Regions from separate parts of the Longicatena sp. 210702-DFI.1.196 genome, predicted to be linked through region 2. Evidence: riboswitches for the same ligand, from Rfam matches in the RefSeq annotation. Region 2 holds a riboswitch; the other holds the start of a gene.
The links. Region 2 has a riboswitch for lysine ahead of lysA (diaminopimelate decarboxylase). Riboswitches for the same ligand answer to the same signal wherever they lie in the genome.
Positions count from the first base shown of each region.

Region 1: another riboswitch for lysine. It lies ahead of LI241_RS07115 (transporter substrate-binding domain-containing protein); the one in region 2 lies ahead of lysA (diaminopimelate decarboxylase).

Region 1 covers NZ_JAJCPX010000012.1:42,873-52,525, reverse strand. Annotated here, with positions in the region: gene LI241_RS07125 (amino acid ABC transporter ATP-binding protein) at 1-432, opposite strand, end outside; gene LI241_RS07120 (amino acid ABC transporter permease) at 429-1,196, opposite strand; gene LI241_RS07115 (transporter substrate-binding domain-containing protein) at 1,212-2,057, opposite strand; lysine riboswitch at 2,118-2,289, opposite strand; gene LI241_RS07110 (pilin N-terminal domain-containing protein) at 2,354-3,085, opposite strand; gene LI241_RS07105 (class C sortase) at 3,069-3,923, opposite strand; gene LI241_RS07100 (SpaH/EbpB family LPXTG-anchored major pilin) at 4,034-5,635, opposite strand; gene LI241_RS07095 (Cna B-type domain-containing protein) at 5,684-9,653, opposite strand, start outside.
Region 2 covers NZ_JAJCPX010000037.1:15,927-25,579, reverse strand. Annotated here, with positions in the region: gene LI241_RS13030 (aspartate kinase) at 29-1,228, opposite strand; gene lysA (diaminopimelate decarboxylase) at 1,225-2,514, opposite strand; lysine riboswitch at 2,586-2,750, opposite strand; gene LI241_RS13020 (hypothetical protein) at 3,075-3,221, opposite strand; gene LI241_RS13015 (hypothetical protein) at 3,315-3,464, opposite strand; gene LI241_RS13010 (uracil-DNA glycosylase) at 3,743-4,402, shown strand; gene LI241_RS13005 (folylpolyglutamate synthase/dihydrofolate synthase family protein) at 4,405-5,619, shown strand; gene rnmV (ribonuclease M5) at 5,918-6,448, shown strand; gene LI241_RS12995 (DUF2812 domain-containing protein) at 6,445-7,005, shown strand; gene rsmA (16S rRNA (adenine(1518)-N(6)/adenine(1519)-N(6))-dimethyltransferase RsmA) at 7,053-7,910, shown strand; gene ispE (4-(cytidine 5'-diphospho)-2-C-methyl-D-erythritol kinase) at 7,900-8,739, shown strand; gene LI241_RS12980 (DUF1848 domain-containing protein) at 8,839-9,653, shown strand, end outside.

The sequences.
Region 1 (9,653 bases), on a different contig from region 2:
ACCGCCAGATAGCTGCATACTGCTGGCATTGGCAAACATCTCCATACCAACCTTACGCAGATTATCCAACGCTTTTGCCTTCGCCTCTTCTTTACTGCGTTTCAAGACCTTGAGCTGGCCTAGCATACAGTTTTCTAATACCGTTTTATTATTGAATAAATTAAATGACTGAAACACCATACCAACATGTGATCGATGAACATTCAAATTCAACTCACCCTTTAAGATATCCTTACCATGATAAAGTATTTCACCGGCATCCGGTGTTTCTAATAAATTGATACAGCGTAATAACGTTGATTTTCCACTTCCGCTAGAACCAATAATAGTAATAACCTCATTGCTATCACAGTGAAAATCAATATCCTTTAACACTTCCAAAGAACCAAAATGTTTTTTTAAATGACGAATTTCTAACAAAGTATCACTCATGCCAAATCACCTGCCTTAGGTACGCTTTGACTAGTCGGAAAGGAAGTCTTAGGCATATGCAGACGTTTTTCAATCCATGTCAACAATAGCGTAGCAGCACTCGTCAATAGCAAATAAATAACACAGGTAGATAGAAAGGTTTCCGTAAACAGCATCATACTTCCCGCTACAGAACTAGATTGGAAAAACAATTCCATTACGCCAATGACATTCAGCATAGAACTATCTTTGATATTAACAATTAATTCATTGCCTAAAGAAGGGAAGGAGTTGCGAATGGCTTGTGGTAAAACGATGGCTGTCATGGTCTGTGTATTTGTCATACCAAGACTTCGAGCAGCCTCAATTTGCCCCTTATCGATAGATTGAATCCCTGCTCGTATGATTTCGGACATGTAAGCACCCGTGTTTACAGATATGATGACGACTCCAGCAACATTAGCACTCCATCCCAGATAAGGGCGCAATGCATAATACAGAAACATTGCCTGTACCATCATTGGCGTACCCCTAAAAAACCATACATATACTGCCACAATGCTATGCAAGATACGTTTTACTATACGTATTGGCATACGATCACGCGGCTCTATTTTTACGGCTCTGACACCACCAAGCACTAGACCAATCAATAAACCGAAGAAAGTGCCCAATACTGCCAACATTAACGTAATCTTAATACCATACCATAATAATGGTATATTGTTTTGGAATATCCACCAGGCTTTTGGCAGCATTCCTTCAGGAACAGCAGCAATTACCATGTAAGAAACTCCTCCTTATTCTGCCTTAGGCTGAGCTTTTCGTGCTTCTTTCATCCATTCATCTCGCGTTTTCTTAGAAAGATTATCAACTGCTTTTTGAACGTCTTTAAAGAGCTGGGAATCACTAGTCCCTTTCTTCATAGCAATAGAAACACTTGTATCAATGTCAAAGCCCTTCCCTTTTTTGAAATGTACAATGGTAAGATCCTTATTAGCCGCAACTGCCCCTTCAGCTACAGGAAGTTCCGCTGTAATACCATCCACTTCTTTTTTCTGTAAAGCCACGATCATTTCAGGATAAGTCGCTTTTGGTGTTGCATGCTTTACCCCTTTGATTTGATCAATGACCGTATCATAATTCGTACTCTTCTGACCAATAACGGTTTTGCCCTTAAATTGTTGAATATCATTGTATTTTGCAACCTTTTTATCACTCTTACGAACGATCATAACCATTTCACTTTCATAATATGGCGTAGTAAAATCCATACCTGCGCGGCGTTTATCATCGGCTGTCATCCCAGCAATCACCGCATCAATCTCACCTGAATTCAATGCTGGCTGTAATCCTTCCCAGCTAACTTTTTTAACTTCGATTTCACGATCCAACTGTTCTGCCACATAACGTGCCACACGTACATCATAGCCATCACAATAACCGGCTCCACCGATTGCTACACTGGTATCTGTCTGCTCATTGCTCTGCCAATTAAATGGCGCATAGTTACATTCCATACCAACTACAAACTTTTCTTTACCAGTTACGCTAGATACATTTTTTCCATCATCTTCGCTTCCTCCACATCCGGAAAGCACAAATGTCATTGCCAATGCGGCTGTTGCTAATTTCTTAAGTTTCATTTTTTTACCTCTTTTCTTAATACACAAAAAAGTCGCGCTATTGCACGACTCCATAGTTCGAGTGTCAATAGCTCCTCTTCATCTTACATGAAGGAGTGTTATCGGTATTTCCAGATAACCCCAGATAACTTCCCCGCCGGAAAATCACCTTCGGCGATGATTACCTTTCAAAGTTTTCACTGCCTGCCGGCTCCTACTCCTACTCTGACGCATCGCTGCCTCTATATGATTTTTTTGTCTTTCCTACTTTATCGCAATTCATCTTTTTTGTCAACCGTCAATTATTTACAATTTCTTCATAAATTTTGACTTGCTTTTCTATACTTTCCATAGAGCAGCAATAGCCCTCCACTGCCTAAGAAGAGGCTCAAGATCTCTATTCTCCTGGTAATATCTTTCGTCTGCACATCTTTATTTGCAGAAGATGATGCATCATTCCCCGTTGCGAAAGAGGGGTCTTTTTGATGAGAGGCAGAAGAATCATCGTCTTGTATTGGTAAAGTTTTGTTTTCAAATTTTGGTTCTATCACAACTTCCCATTGTTCTTTCCCATCCATCTGCAATGGAACACTAAACAACGATGGGGCACTGCTATAAATACTGTCTTGTAGAGTTGCCTGCTTTTCTTGTACTAATAAATACATCCCCGCTTCTTGCTTAGTAAAAACCGCTTCACCTTGACTATTAGTTGTACTCTGTATACCTTTTAAACCATGCTCATGTACATAATCGGCTAACATTTGAGCATTTTGTTTTTGATGCAAAGAATCCATATCATCTAAATTCAGTGATACATGCAGAAAATCACCACTTTGAGTCCATTCTGAATCTTTCCAATCGGCAACTTTGTATATCGCAAACGATACATTTTGTAATGCGTGCCTATCATCACCATCCTTTTGTATGATTGCTTTGATAATGACATTTCCATATTCCTTTGCGTATGCAATACCAAAAGGCATTATAAAAAGCAGACTGCAGAAGAAAATACCAATACTGATTTTATATCGTTTATTTCCTTTCTTCATATGCGTTTCCTTTCTTTCGTACATACCACTTTACACTTATATATACCCCAATTAATACAATACATGCAACACCTAATGCTTTAATATAGAATGGCAATTCAGCCTTTAATTCCATTTCATCAGCTATTTTAACAGCTTCCTCATAAGGAATCCTTGTTCCTCTCACTAATAGGCGATGTGTATTTATCGCATAAGGCGTACACGTCAATAAAGTTACATAATCTTTTCCTTCTACTATGGATAACGCCTGGGTTTGTGTTGGTTTCACAGTTAGTATCTGATCCACCTGATAAGCAAGGGTATGATGCAAAACTTTGATGTAAAATACGTCCCCTTTTTCCATTTTATCCAGATCGGTAAAAAGTTTTGCGCTAGGCAATCCCCGATGTCCAGATAATACCGTATGACTTGTTTCCCCGCCCACCGGCAAAGAAGTTTCTGGTAAATGTCCGATACCAGATTGTAATACACGTTCGCTTATTCCGTGATAAATTGGCGATAAAATATGAATCTTCGGTATCTCAATATAACCAAGCATGCCATTTCCATCTATATCTAGCAGTTTATTATAAGTAGTATGCTTCAACTGTTTCGCTTCTTCACTGAAGGGATCAAGTATCTCACTGTTTCCAATTAATGTTCGATTATATGCCAATGCCTTTTGCATCATTTCATCTTCTTGCTGTTGCGTAATATGTGATACTTCCTGTTCATAATCTGTAGCAATCGTTGTCGCATGTCGCTGATTCAAATAATTGCTAATAGCCGGATAAAATAAGATACCTAACCCTATCAGATAGCCACATATTCGCAAACACATAAAGATTCGTCTTTTCATAACCTCATCCTCAATCTTATCTTTCTTCCGCAATAGGCACAAGCTTTCTCATGCCCATTGCGGAAAAAACAGGTGATTTTCTTAAATAAAGTCCTGTTCTTCCTTTTTACTTATGCTCTTCTGCGTTTTCTACTAATGGCAGAACAGCTAATCATCACTGCTAAAATACCAACACCAACGATAGTGAACATAATCGTACCATTCCCACCTGTATCCGGTAATACACTGCCTGATTTGTTCTCAATTGGAATTTCTGGAGAAGCATCTTTATTTGTTATTGTTATTGTTTTTGATTGATCTCCTATTGTATATGTAACATCCACTTTCTCTAATTTTTGTGTACTAGTATTATAAGTTGGCGCAATCTTGATCGTTACATCTCCTACAAGTTTATTGTAACCATCAGGAGCTTTGATTTCTTTTAACTTATAAGTTCCAGCATCAAGTCCACTTATTTTTACTTTACCATCATCATCAGAGGTTATAACAGCTGAAGTAAAACCTTCTTTATTTGCCTCCTCTGAAGTAGCCTGTCGGTAATTTCCTCCAGTAAAGGCAATTAAATTAATTTTAGAAGTACCATCTGCTTTATACAATTCAAATTGTGCCCCAGCTAAAGGTGTTTTTGATTCAGCATCATTTGTATCTGTTAAATAATACTTATAAATCGTAAAATCAAAAGTATGTACATCAACTACACTAGGCTCAGAGTCTTCAGTTCCTGTTGCTGGATTCGATGGGTCATTGCTATACTCTACAGTTGCGCTATTGGAATTCGGATTCATTCCGGAAACTGCTTTTTCATTTAAAATAGCTGTATACGTAACCTCTATTGATACTCCTACTGAATCCTTGTTAGAAATAAAGTTATTAAAGGTTATTGTAATGCTTTGCCCATTTTTAGTTAAAGTATATGTATCCTCTTTCGGTGTATCTGTATTATCTTCCGTTAAAATCTTTTCCCCTATTTTCACACTGCTAATCTCGCCAAATGTTAAACCCTCTGATAATGTATCCTTAAAGTTAAAAGTATAACTACTATAACCGGTCATATCAGGAACAACGGATGTCAATTTAAAAGTTACCGTGTCACCGATATTTGCATCTTTTGCTATATTAGTGTTTCCATCTACGATTACCTTATCCACTGTCGGATATGTACTTTTCATATTAATTGTTGTTTCAGTTTTATGAATACTAACTAACATAGCTGGACTCTTTACTAATTCATTAGTCCCATTTACTGTGTCTGCTGCACCCTTTGGATAAACCAAATAATATCCGTATGATATATCTGCTATCGTTAAACTATCTGCATTAGCTGTCTCAGATTTTGTCGGATTTATTGTTTTTCCTTTTTCTGTGGTGACTAACCAATTTAGAACATTTTTGGCAAAATCTACTTTAGCTGTATCCTCATTTAATCCACTTACATAATCATATGCAGCAGTTGACAAAGCATCATCTGCCTTACCAGTAAATCCAGGTAACGTAAGGAAATACTCTTCGAAATCCGTATTCAATGTATATGCGACATTATCACCACTTTTTGTAGCACTAAACAATTGATACAATTCCACCGTTTTACCATCTTTCGTACCGTTGATTGTTAAACTTCCTTGTCCATCCGCAGCCGTGATTGGCTTACCAAACCCTAACACCATGACAAAGGCAACTGCCACTGCCATAAAACTTGCAAATATTCTTTTCATTTGTTTTCCCTCTTTCCTTTTCTGTTATGAATATTTTTCTGCTTTGTATCAAGCAGGTGGTGAATTACTTTGTCGCTGCTGTTTCTTCATAGCTAGCCGCTCCTTTCTTCTTTTCTGATGCCTTATCACATCACTATAAAGCATAACGATCAATATACAGCCTCCCACCAGAATAAACATAAAGATTCCCATGCCACCGGTATCTGGCAGTATTGCAAAATGACTATTGGTAATCGTAAAGGTTGTATGATCCTGTGAACTATCTATTTTGGTAATATAGTCTGGTATTGCTGTTTCACTTACGGTATAGGTGTAATAACAAAGACTTCCATCCTCTGCTGTCTTGTAAGCTGGCAGATCTGTAAGTACATGCTGCCAAGTTGCTTTTGTTGTATCACCATTGATGACATAACTCTCATATCCCGTTACAATTTCACTTTTCTCTTCCTTATTTTCTATCCATGATCGTTGCAGTGTAATGTTGATCTTGTCTGGTCGCAGCTGATCGCGATTATCACTATCTTTCCAAACTTTATTGATTGTGAGTTTCAAGAATTCATCGCATGGATCTTGTTCCTGTGATGGTTCTGGTTTGGTTGTATCAGAAGCATTAGTCCCGGATGATATATCATCCATCAGCACTGCTTTTGCTGGTGATACATAAGCATTTAATGGAATTGCTTGCTGTGAAGTAGATGATACAAGCTGCGCATCTTTCAGCGTTTCAAATTCTTTTACATTGACGATATGTTTAATGCTGTATGCATTCCAATCATCAACCTTTGTTGTTATATCAGTTAAGATGGACGTTTCTTTTGTTATTTCGTTATATATACTGTTTACTTTTCGATAAATGTGATAGAGATTATTCTCACCTTCTACCTTTTCAATCGTATTGAAGTCATAGCTTGAAGCAAGACTACTCTTTCCTGTAAAAGGTCCAATCGAATTTGCAGTACCCTTGATAGTATCACACAATTCCATCGTGTTATCGAAGAAGAGTCCTTCTTTGTTAAAACCAACAAAGCCACCACTGCTACCTTCTTCTTTCTGCACATCCTTGTCATTATCCGCTCCACCGCCAAATACATCATAACCAAACTTTGTACCGTTAACTTTACTGTTTTCTACTTTTGTTCGATTTGCTTTGATTAAAGTGACGCGGACGTTTTGTTCATTCTGCTCAGAATCTATTAATCCATTCTCATTACATGGTAACTTTATTGTAGAATCTCCTAAGGTAATAATCGCAAAATCGGTTTCAGCTGGATTTTCTGATGATTTTTTTGACAAACTAACCGAAATTTTTAAACCTAACAGGTTCAGATTGACTACATCGCCATCTTTTAAAGCTTTTACCTTAAGAATGCCAAGATTGATATCAAGTAAACCCAGATTTTCTAAATCGTCTATATATAACGCTTTTACTAATGGATTTAAAACAACCGTTAACAAGGCGTTGACAAGTTCTGACTTGAATTGTACATCGGCCAGATAAGCAAAATCGGTTTTGCCAATAAAGCCACCGGCAATACCTTGACTGGCTACCTGATTGACTCCTTGTTCCTGTGTTTCACCTCCGGCAATACAATTCACGATGCGGGCAAGATTACCATAACCGATAAAGCCACCGGCAATTGGCTGTGTTCCTTGCCCACTGTTTACAAGGTAACCACCCGCAATACCGGATACCTTACTATCATGGATATTAGAGCCAAAAACATCCAGTACACCTAAAGAGCCACCAAGTAGTTCTCCAAAGCTACCTTCTAAAACATCTAGCTTATCAGCATCAACGACACCGCTCTTGCCACAATAGCCAACAAAACCGCCGGTGTTATTTAAGCCTTCAACTTTTGCTAGATTGGTCACGGTACTATTCTTGATAGAGCCATCCAATAAGCTGCCGCCAAAGCCGCCGGCATTGCCATAATAAACTAAAGATGCATTGCTTCCTTGGGATGATTCCGTATGTGCGCTAACATGTAAGCCAGCCTGTGGACTTCCTTTAACCTCACTATGGTATACATAGGTGCGGAAAGTATCCAATACATCAATACCACCGGTTTTAATAAGATGTAGGATATTGGTTGTTTCATCTCCAGATACTTGTGCTGCTGCATCGACATCACCTATTCCAAAACAACCTCCAACATGATCTCCTCCAATAACAGAACGTAAACGATCTACATGGACACCGGAATCTGCCGTCTTTTCTTCTCCTAATACCGCGCCTGATAAACTTCCGGCAAAGCCTCCGGCTGCTTTTGCATACGCTGTATTTACACCCTCTTGATAAGCACCATTTACGACAATGCCCCAATCATCCCAGCTGGATACTTTGGCATAGCGGATGGTTGATATCGTTGCATTCAATACTTGAACAAGATCTGCTGGGGATGCTATCAATAAATTTAGTACCTGATTTAATAGTCCTTGCTTGGTTGCGGTATCCACACGTGTGACACTGCCTGGATCTACTTTACCCGCATAGCCTCCTACATAACTTGTCCCATCTACACGACGCAGTTTTTCGATATTACAAGCTGTTGTCGCATTCCCCCAAATTTGTCCGCCAACCATGTAGCCGACATAACCACCGGCATACCCGGTTGTTTGTGTTTGATTGACACCAGTAGCAGCAATACTGGCACCGCCACGATATCCTTCAACACTTGATGTGTGAATGACAGGCACAAAAGATTCTATCGCTGGTATCGTACCTGCTAATTTTACATTAGCTAAATCAATATCACCGGTTTTGGCAACTGTTCCCGTTATCATTTCGCCTGCAAAACCACCGGCACTGCGATATGCATTACTTATTTTTAAGTCCTGCGCTATCGCATCTGTAATTGTACCGCCTTCCATGCGTCCTACATAGCCACCAGCTGCACTTCCTTGTATTGAGGTTGCAGCATCCTGGTTACGGCCGGCACTTACTGCATAACCATAGGCATATTTTTGTATGATGTTAGTGAACTCTTCAGCAGTATTAACTTCTCCTAATTCTTTTAACTGTTGTCCATATGCCCCATATACACCGACTGCCTTTACCCAGGCATTCCATTCTGCCATATCCAAATTTCGCAAAGGTCCTGAAACCGCTGTTTGCTTTTCGCTAGGATATACTGACTGCATTACAGTCAATGGATTATCAAGTGTAATCAAATCAAATAAGAGATGCAGACTGCCGGTATCTACCACATTGGCACATTGCATCAAACCTGTGTAACCACCGGCATATTCCACACCATATACCGAACGAATGCGCTTTATACTTGCTTTGCGCTGTGGTCCAGTATAGGCACTGCTCTTCCAATCACTACCATCATTGCCCCAAATCTGACCACCGAAATTATGACCGACATAGCCGCCTGCCAGACCTCTTAGCACACCATCACTGCTTTGCGCATCTGCTCTTACGACACCGCCACATGGGATACAAGTTGTTTCACTGTTTTTAATTGTTGGGACAAACGTTCGCAGGACGCTTACTAGATTATCCGCTTGAATCAGCCCACCTAATACACTTGTTCCTGTGACAACATTTGCCACATCACCTGGTTGTATAGTACCTGCATAGCCACCGGCACTTTCTCTGGCTATGATATGAGCAAAACGATAAACATTGGCATCTTGAACCTGTGTTCCCTGCATATCTCCTGCAAAACCGCCTGCTTTTCCGATCTTTCCAGTCGTATCACTTGCGATAACATTAAATCCGGAAGCAACGCCGTAAACATCACTATGCTCTACGATGGATACAACAACATTTAAGGCAGAAGCTGCATTTGCCAACTTTAAAACCTTATCTAAAACCTTAACTCCGCCAATGGCTGCCGTGCTGCCGATTACAACCTTACCAAAATAGCCACCGGCATAGCGATAACCTTTTATTGCATAGTCACTTGTACCATCAAAATAAGAATTAGCTTCTCTTGTCTGCAAATCCTTTGGTTCTACAACCTTTGTATTTTGCAGCTTTTGTACATCACAGTTACTAATTTGAACACCA
Region 2 (9,653 bases):
CACCTTTCGGTGTTTTGTTATAAATAGATTAAAGATCAAAGGCTTCCCCTAAGACTTCAATTGCTTTCTGTTTATCTTTTTCCTCTATGGTCAATGAGATAGAAATCTCACTTGATGTTATCATGTAATATCGAATATTATGTGCATTTAAGGTACTTAATACTTTTGCCGCTATACCACTGTGTGTGGAAATGCCGACACCGACGACCGAAAGTTTCACAAAGCCCAACAGACGGGAAATCGGATATTTGGAATTTAACTCATCGATATGCTTTAAAATGGTATCCGATTGTTTTTTATTACAGTAAAATGAAAAGTTAACTTTACCATCATGCGTCAACTGTTGCGATATTGTATCTAAATTGATATCTAATTTGGCAATCAGTGTGAACAACTCGCCAAGAAAGATACCATCATTGGGAAGATCGTTCACCCGCATAATTGCATAATCTTCCTTGATACTAATACCGGTAATCGGCATATCTTCCAGATTTTTCGTTTTTTCCATAATAAACGTCCCCTTACTTTTATCTTTCTCTAAGGCTTTTCCTAAGAATAGGCGTACATTGTATTTACTAGCCAGCTCTACACTGCGTGTTTCCAAAACACCGGCGCCCAAACAAGCCATCTGCATCATTTCATTATATGTGATTTCTTTTAAACGTTTGGCTTTTGGATACATTCTTGGATCAATGGTATAAACACCATTGACATCGGTATAAATATAGCAGTCCCAGCCAAGTTTGGCAGCTAAGGCGACGGCCGTTGTATCACTGCCGCCTCTTCCTAACGTCGTAATTTCACCATGCTCGGTAGCTCCTTGAAAACCAGCCACCACCACAACCTTTCCATCGTCCAGGTGTTTTTGTAAATTGGTGATGTCAATATCTTTAATACGCGCATGTGCATGATGATGGCTGGTAATGAAACCACATTGATATCCGGTTAAGGAAATCGCCGGTATTCCAAGTGCATCAATCGCCATGGCTAATAGGGTAATCGTTCGCTGTTCACCGGTAGATAAAAGGGAATCCATTTCTCTATCATTGGTATGACCACCTAATGCCGTTGCCATTTCAATAAGCTTATTTGTGGTTTTTCCCATGGCACTAGCTACCAGAATCACATTGTGACCAGCCTCTTTCATTTCTTTGACATGCTGAGCAATAGCGCGTATCTTATCCAGATCGGCTACGCTTGTTCCTCCATACTTCTCTACTATATTCATACGTTGATGACCTCATTACATTCTAAGTCCAACATGTTTTCATAGCTTTCTTTTTTAATGACGACACGGGCATGGCCATCTTTTACGAAAACGACTGCCGGACGTCCCAGCTTATTATAATTGCTGGCCATACTATAGCCATAGGCACCGGTCGTATAAATAATTAGCAGATCATTTTGTGATATCTTTGGCAATTTGGCATTCTCAATCAAAATATCTCCTGATTCACAGCATTTTCCGGCAATTGTTACGGTTTCTGTTTTTTCTTCCTGCATGCGATTGGCGATATCACAGGCATATTCTGCCTGATACAATGCTGGACGAATATTATCACTCATACCGCCATCGACAAAGATATACTTCTTATGCTCTGTTTGTTTTTGATAACCGACACGATATAGGGTACTGCCAGCTTCTGCTACGATGCTGCGACCTGGTTCAATCATAATTTTTTCGATGTTTAATTGTTGTTTGGCATTTTCTTTCTTACAAGTATCTAAGATAGTATGACAAACATCTTGTAAAGGAATAGGATGATCGGCATTCGTATAAAGTGCCGCAAAGCCGCCGCCTAAATTTAAAGCTGAGATATGAATATCATATTCAGTTTGCATTTCTTTTGTAAATTGCATGAGCTTTTCAATTTCCGCTACATAAGCCTGTTTATCAAATATCTGGGAACCGATATGGGAGTGATAACCAAGAAAAGTAATTTCCGCAACGCTTGTTAATGTATGGATCATGGCGGCAATTTCTTTTTTCTTGGTGATAGAAATGCCAAACTTACTATCTAAATGGGCGGTCACAATGTATTTATGTGTATGTGCTTCAACACCTGGATTTACTCTTAACATGGTTTTGATGCTGCGGCCACTGCGTTTTACGGCTTTTACCAGCATATCGCATTCCATCGCATTATCGACAATGATTGTTCCAACACCATAGTCTAAGGCCATCATGATTTCATCATAGGATTTATTATTGCCATGAAAATATACACGTTCCATAGGAAATCCAGCTTGTTTTGCGGTATATAATTCACCACCACTGACGACATCTAAGGACAAACCGTATTGCGCGACCAGTTCTACCATGGCTTTACAGGAAAACGCTTTGGATGCATAGAGTACTTCTGTTTTAAAAGTATCTGATTGAAATAATTCATGAAAACGGCTAAGCTTTTCCGTTATTTTATTCTCATCATAAATATACAAAGGGGTCTGGCAAGCCGTCGCAAGCTGTTCTACAGACACGCCTTGGATGTGTAAAACGTTATCTTTCATCATTCATCACCTCGTTAAAAAATGCCAGTAGGATAATGACCTTACTGGCATGTGAAATTTACTTACTACATGGACAATAAGATAGCACTCCTACGACTGTAGACAGTTTTATGGATGTTCTCCATAAACCCACCACAACTTCTTGCCAAAAGTTGTAGTTCGGCGAAATTGCTTCAGCTAACTGTCAAATGTCCGCCGACTCCAATTAACTTTGTCGCTTCCGCTCCTCTATCTGATTGGTTGTATCATACCACTAATGAGATGAAATTACAATAACATTATGAAAATAACAGAATAAATTTCAGAAAACATTTACACTATCAAGATATTAAGACCTTTTTCATCCCAGAATTAGGGAAATTTGTTTTTGGGAAAGCTGAGAGAGGATCGTTGAAAGGAAACAATACGGTACTTTTTTTCAAACATAAACAGTTGCCACCTACATCACCAAATGACGATAAAAAAAAAGACACGTGTCTTTAGCATGTTTGCCAATCATCACCATGTGGCTTGTACATTGATAAGACGTGTCTTTTATATGATATGGTATGGTTTATCGTTCTTTATTTCGCGAAGATATTAATGACTACTAATAGCACTCCCAACACAATTGCACATAGAAGTACATTACGAAAACTGAAGATTTCCCCTAGTAAATCACGCTCTTCTTCTGGCATCGGTTTTTCCGGATGCATGTTTTTCTCTATCATACCTCTCACCCCTCAGTTCATGGTTCACCTATTATAGCACACTTCTCTTATTTTGCATGAAAAGTTATGAAATTGTAAGAATCTTCTCGTGTACTAGGTGAATAAATAAAAAGATAAGATAAAGACAGCCATTAGACCAATGACAATCAGGATGTTACGTGGTTTCACAATTGCCGTCAGTATTGTATTATCCGGATGGGTTGTCGCAATCGTTGTATTCGTGGTAAGATCTTTCCCTTTCATATCAGTCACCTCACTTCGTAAGTGTTTGTTTATCTAACCGCATTATAGCATGATTCTTTTTTTGATAGGGGTGTATTACTAAAATGTAAGACAATCTTTAGAAAAATTAAGAATTTTTTATGATATTTTTTTGTCTATCTTTATAATTAGCACTCCTTCACTAAGTTAACGAAAGAAAAAGCCAAAAAGTTTCATTCTCACTACTTTTTTTTAAAATTATGCACATTGTGAAGAAGATGGTCTTATGGTATGATTACTGCGTTTGGAAGGTGATGCATATGAAGCGCTGGAATGATTTGTTTCAACAGGAAATACAGAAGCCTTATTATCAAGAATTGATGGCTTTTTTAGATGAAGAATATAAAACCAAGGCGATTTTTCCTCCACGTGAGGATTTGTTTACCTGTTTTGATGTTTGTCCATATGAAAAGGTGAAAGTAGTGATTTTGGGGCAGGATCCTTATCATCAGCCAAATCAGGCACATGGTTTGTGTTTTTCCGTGCGCAAGGGGGTAAAGCTGCCACCAAGTCTGCGTAATATATATAAGGAACTAAAGACCGATTTGGATATCGATATGCCCTCACATGGCTATTTGCTGGATTGGGCCAGACAGGGTGTTTTCATGATGAATGCAGTGTTAAGTGTCGAGTGTGGAAAAGCCGGTTCTCATCGTAAAAAAGGATGGGAAATTTTTACCGATACCGTTATTCGCGCATTGAATGAAAAAGAAGAAGGTATTGTATTCCTTTTATGGGGGAATTGGGCACAACAGAAAGCAGAATTCATTACCAATCCGCTACATCATATCATAACTTCAGCACATCCTTCTCCTTTATCGGCCTATCATGGATTCTTTGGCAGTCAGCCATTTTCTAAGACAAATACTGCTTTGTTAAAGATGGGGCATTCACCGGTGCAATGGAAGATTGAGGATTAAATATGTTTACAAAGGCAGAGGAAATTATTCAGCTTATTGAAGGACGGAAGAATCGCGGATATGGTTTGATGCATTTTAAGGACTATATGAAGAGCATAGGGGATCCCCAAAAGAAACTAAAAAGTATTCATGTTGCAGGGACGAATGGAAAAGGTTCTACGACCAATGATATCCGCAGTATGCTGCAGGAAGCAGGGTATTGTGTAGGCTCCTTTACCTCTCCTTATATGATTACGCATTTAGACCGCATCCGCATCAATGATATGTATATGGATGAAAAAGAATTCATAGAAATTGCCAATACTTATTATGAAAGTTGGCTTACCTGGGATCTGAGCATGTTCGAGATTGATATGATGCTGGCATGCATTTACTTTGAAAGGCATCATGTGGACTATGCCGTGTTTGAGGTTGGTTTAGGAGGCCGCAAAGATGCGACCAATATTTTGGAACCATTGATCAGCGTGATAACAAACATCGGATTGGATCATATGGAGCTTTTAGGAGACACCTATGCAAAGATTGCGGAAGAAAAAGCAGGTATCATCAAAGCTTGTGCAGATGTGGTGAGTGCAGAAACCAGAGCAGATTGCCTGGATGTATTTTTAAAACATGCCGATGCACAAGGAGTAAAATTGTACACCTTAGAGCCGATTTGTGATTTATCTACAAATTTGCAAACGGTATTTACCTATCGACATTTACAGGTGACACTGGCTTCTATGGCGAATTATCAGATTCGCAATGCGGCGCTTGCCTTGGAAACAATTTGGCGGCTACGTGAAAAAAGACTTGTGGAAATAAAGGATGCGCAGATTTTGGCTGGTTTACGTAAAGCTGTGTGGATCGGTCGTTTTGAAATTATGCAGAAAGATCCGATTGTGATTTTAGATGGAGCGCATAATCCGGATGGTATCCAGGCATTGTGCAACTCTTTACAAGGTTATGACGATATCGCTGTTTTATTTTCTGTCTTAAAAGATAAGAACTTTGAAACGATGTTATCGATATTAGAAACCATTACAAGTGATATTACCATCACACATTTTGATAATGAGCGCTCTTTAGATATCCGTTGTTTAAAAAATCGAAAACAGCTCCATCTTATTGAAGATTATCATGCGGCATTAACGTATATGTTAAAGAAAAAGAAAACGATCGTTATTACCGGTTCCTTGTATTTCATAAGTGAAATTCGCCAATTCTGGCAAAAGTAGAAAGAGCTTATGTACAAATAAGCTTTTGGTATAATATGGCTATATGGATGCTACATAAGAAAATAGCAGCTGCGAATTCCCGCTAGAGCCTAGGGGAATTGTAAAATAGTTAAACTAAAGTTTGCTTAAATGTACTACGACAATTTAGCAGATAAAAGATAGGTTGATACTTTCCATATATGATAAAGGATCAATCTTTTTTGTGTTTAAAATATAAAAAAGGCAATCCTTAAACATCAAAGAGAGGCAATAGCGTCTAAGATAAAATTGTGGTAAACTATAGAGGTAGGTGATATCCATGAAAATTAAAGAAATTATTGTTGTGGAAGGAAAAAATGATACCAACGTGCTACAAAGCTGCATTGACTGTGATACCATTGAAACTCATGGTACCCATCTGTCAGTAGAAACATTGCGACTCATTGAGCAGGCTGCCAAAACCAGAGGTGTCATCATCTTTACCGATCCTGATCATCCCGGGGAAATCATTCGTACTGCCATCAATCAGAAAATTCCCGGCTGTAAAAATGCATATATCGAGAAGCATAAAGCAAAAACAGCGAAGAAGGTCGGTGTAGAACATGCATCAAAAAAAGATTTGTTGGATGCATTATCTCATGTATTCACCTATCAAGAACAGCCTGTTGAAAGTATATCCTGGGAAGAATATTTATCTTTAGGCTTGCATGGGGGGAAAGCTGCCGCTCATCAAAGAGAAAAAGTTGCTCAGGCGCTTTATTTAGGAAGACCAAATGCCAAAACGTTGTTTAAACGTTTAAATATGATGCAGTTGACACTGCATGATGTTGAGGAGCTGTTGCGCAAATGAAACAAGAAGAACAAAAAATTCGCAGTGTCTTTGTCCAACGTGAAACATTAGAAACATGGTTGCGGCAAATGGCTATAAAGGGATGGATCGTAAAAGATTTTTCTTACATCTTTTTTGATTCGTTTTTGTTCTTTCGTTTTGTGAAAACAGCACCGCGATATGGGAAGTTTTGTATTTATGATGTAAAATACCTCGGTGATGAAGATATCTTTACCTCACTGGGATGGAAGTTGCTTTTGGAACATGAATCCACAATGATTTTTTATCACGAGGATATCCAAGGAAGCTTACCATTATTAGATATGCGCATGTATTCGTTACGGCGTTTTCTAAAATCCATCAGTAATCTTGTTTTTCTGATTGCCGTAATCTTTGCGTTACGTATGGATAATGAAACCATGCGCCAGCAGGTCTTATTTTACAGCGCTTTTCTATTGTTTGCTTTTCCTCGCTTGTATGATGTAAAAAGCACCCAAAAAGGAAGTAATTTTACGAAGTTAATTAAAAATATTGTCTTGGCTGCTGCTGCGGCTGTTCTTACCACCTTGTATGATTGAGGCAGCTATTAAAGCGTTTGCGGCTTTAGTATAGAAAGGATATCATTATGAAGAAACCTATCGCAACCCCATCCAGAACAAAGGAAATCTTAGAAACGCATGACCTGTTCGCTAAGAAAAATTACGGACAAAACTTTTTAACAGAGCCAAGTGTTGTAGAAAAGATTGCCCGCAGTGCTATTGTCAGTGATCATTGTGTTGTGTTTGAAATCGGACCGGGCATTGGCGCATTGACGCAATATTTATGTGAATATGCGAAAGAGGTTGTCTGTTTTGAGATAGATGAACGTTTACCTCATGTATTAGCAGATACACTTTCTGAATATACGAATGTTTCTATTGTTTTACAGGATTTTTTAACAATTGATTTAAGGGAATGGGTAAATCGTTATCGTGAAAAAGGTATGGATGTCGTGATAGCGGCAAATCTGCCTTATTATATTACAACGCCGATTTTGTTTAAAATTTTTGAATCAAATGCGGATATTGCGGCGATTACGGTAATGATGCAAAAAGAAGTGGCAGATCGTTTTCATGCGAAAGTAAATACGAAAGAATATAATGCGTTAAGCATTATAACGCAATATCGCTGTGATGTACGCGCTGTTATGAAAGTTCCAAAAAATGTTTTTCATCCCAAACCTAATGTTGATAGCGCAGTGTTGCAATTTACCTTTCGCAAACATTACACAAATTTACAAGAAGAACCATTTTTCGCAATGGTCAAAGCTTGCTTTAAACAACGTCGGAAGACCATCTTAAATAATTTTCAGGAATATTGCAGCGATAAAGAAACCGCAAAAGCTTATTTAGAAAAGGCTGATATTGATGCGAAGAGAAGAGCAGAAAGTTTGACACTGGATGAATTTCTGCATTTATACGAGGTGATGCAAGATGATCGTTGAGGCACATGCTAAAATCAATCTGACATTAAATGTTGTAGGGAAACGTGAAGATGGCTATCATGAATTAGAAATGATCATGTTGCCACTGGCCTTACATGATACGATTGAAATATCCATTGCAAAAGAAGATATGTTCACAACAGATGATTCACAAGTTGCCATGGATGATACAAATACCGTTGTTCGTGCTGTTCAATTAATGCGAAACACCTTTGCGTTAAAAGAACATTTCCATGTACATCTGCATAAGCGCATACCTTCACAAGCCGGCCTAGCCGGAGGAAGTGCCGATGGAGCAGCCGTTCTTAGAGGGATTCAAAGTTTGTGTCATCTTTCTATAACGATGGAAGAATTAGCACAGCTAGGAAAACAGCTTGGGGCAGATGTGCCTTTCTGTGTCTTACAGGAAAGTGCTTTAGTACAAGGTATCGGGGAAAAACTAACGCCATTTCACTTTGACTGGAAGCCACATGTATTACTTGTAAAACCTTCTATCGGTGTATCTACCAAAGAAGCCTTTGCAACGTTGGATTTTGCGAAATGTCCACATCCGAATGCGCATATCATTCAAAAACTGTTACAAAATAAAGAGTATGAACAACTACCGCAGTATATTGCGAATTCATTAGAATATAGTGCTTTCCAACTGGTTCCTCAGATTGCTGATATCAAACAGGAGCTAATTGCCATGGGCTTTCCCTGTGTCTTAATGTCAGGAAGCGGAAGCACCGTGTTTGCGTTGAGTGAAGATAAAACACGGATTGAAAAGGCACTCCGTCATTACGCACATACGGACATGTTTGTATGTGATACAACTTTTTATCCATAACCATGCGCGAATACCGCATGGTTTTATATCAAATACAAGATTAGATGCTAATGATACCTATGATGGCAAAGATCGTCTTACACTATAGGAGGTGAGGTTATGTTGTTGTTTGTAAGTGGCAGGTGTGATATTCCGGCATTTTACAGTGAATGGCTGTTTCAACGTTTCAAAGCAGGTTTTGTGGACGTACGAAATCCTTTTAATCCTCACCAGATCAGTCGTATAGCACTAACACAAGACCAAATTGATGCGATGATCTTCTGTACAAAAAATCCTTTGCCCATATTGCATCGCTTATCCGAAATTCCTTTTCCCTATCTCTTTCATGTGACATTTACTCCTTATCATCAGGATATAGAGTCCCATGTCTTAGATAAAAAAGCCATTTTAGAGGGCATTGTGGAGCTATCAAAACAAATTGGAAAAGATCGTGTATATGTACGCTATGATCCGATTCTCTTAAATGAACGTTATACCATCAGCTACCATGCACAAGCCTTTGAAAAACTTTGTGCAAAGTTACAAGGCAAAATAAACAAAATCATCATTTCCTTTCTTGATATGTATAAAAACACACAAAAACATGCGCCATCTTTACATTTACAAGAGTTGCGTCATGCACAGATGTTGGCCATAGGAAAATGTCTTGGAGAAATTGGCGTATCCTATGGTATGCAAATACAAACTTGTGCGGAAGCCATTGATTTATCCCCTTATCATATCCAAAAGGGCTTATGCGTAGATCGTAAAGAGATAGAAGCTTTGGTAGGATATCCGATAGCATTAAAAGAAAAAGGCGTACGAACACAATGTGCGTGTTTGGCAACGGTAGATATTGGTGATTATAATTGTTGTAATCATGGCTGCGCTTATTGTTATGCCAATTATGACGAAGATAGCATTTCCCAACGCAT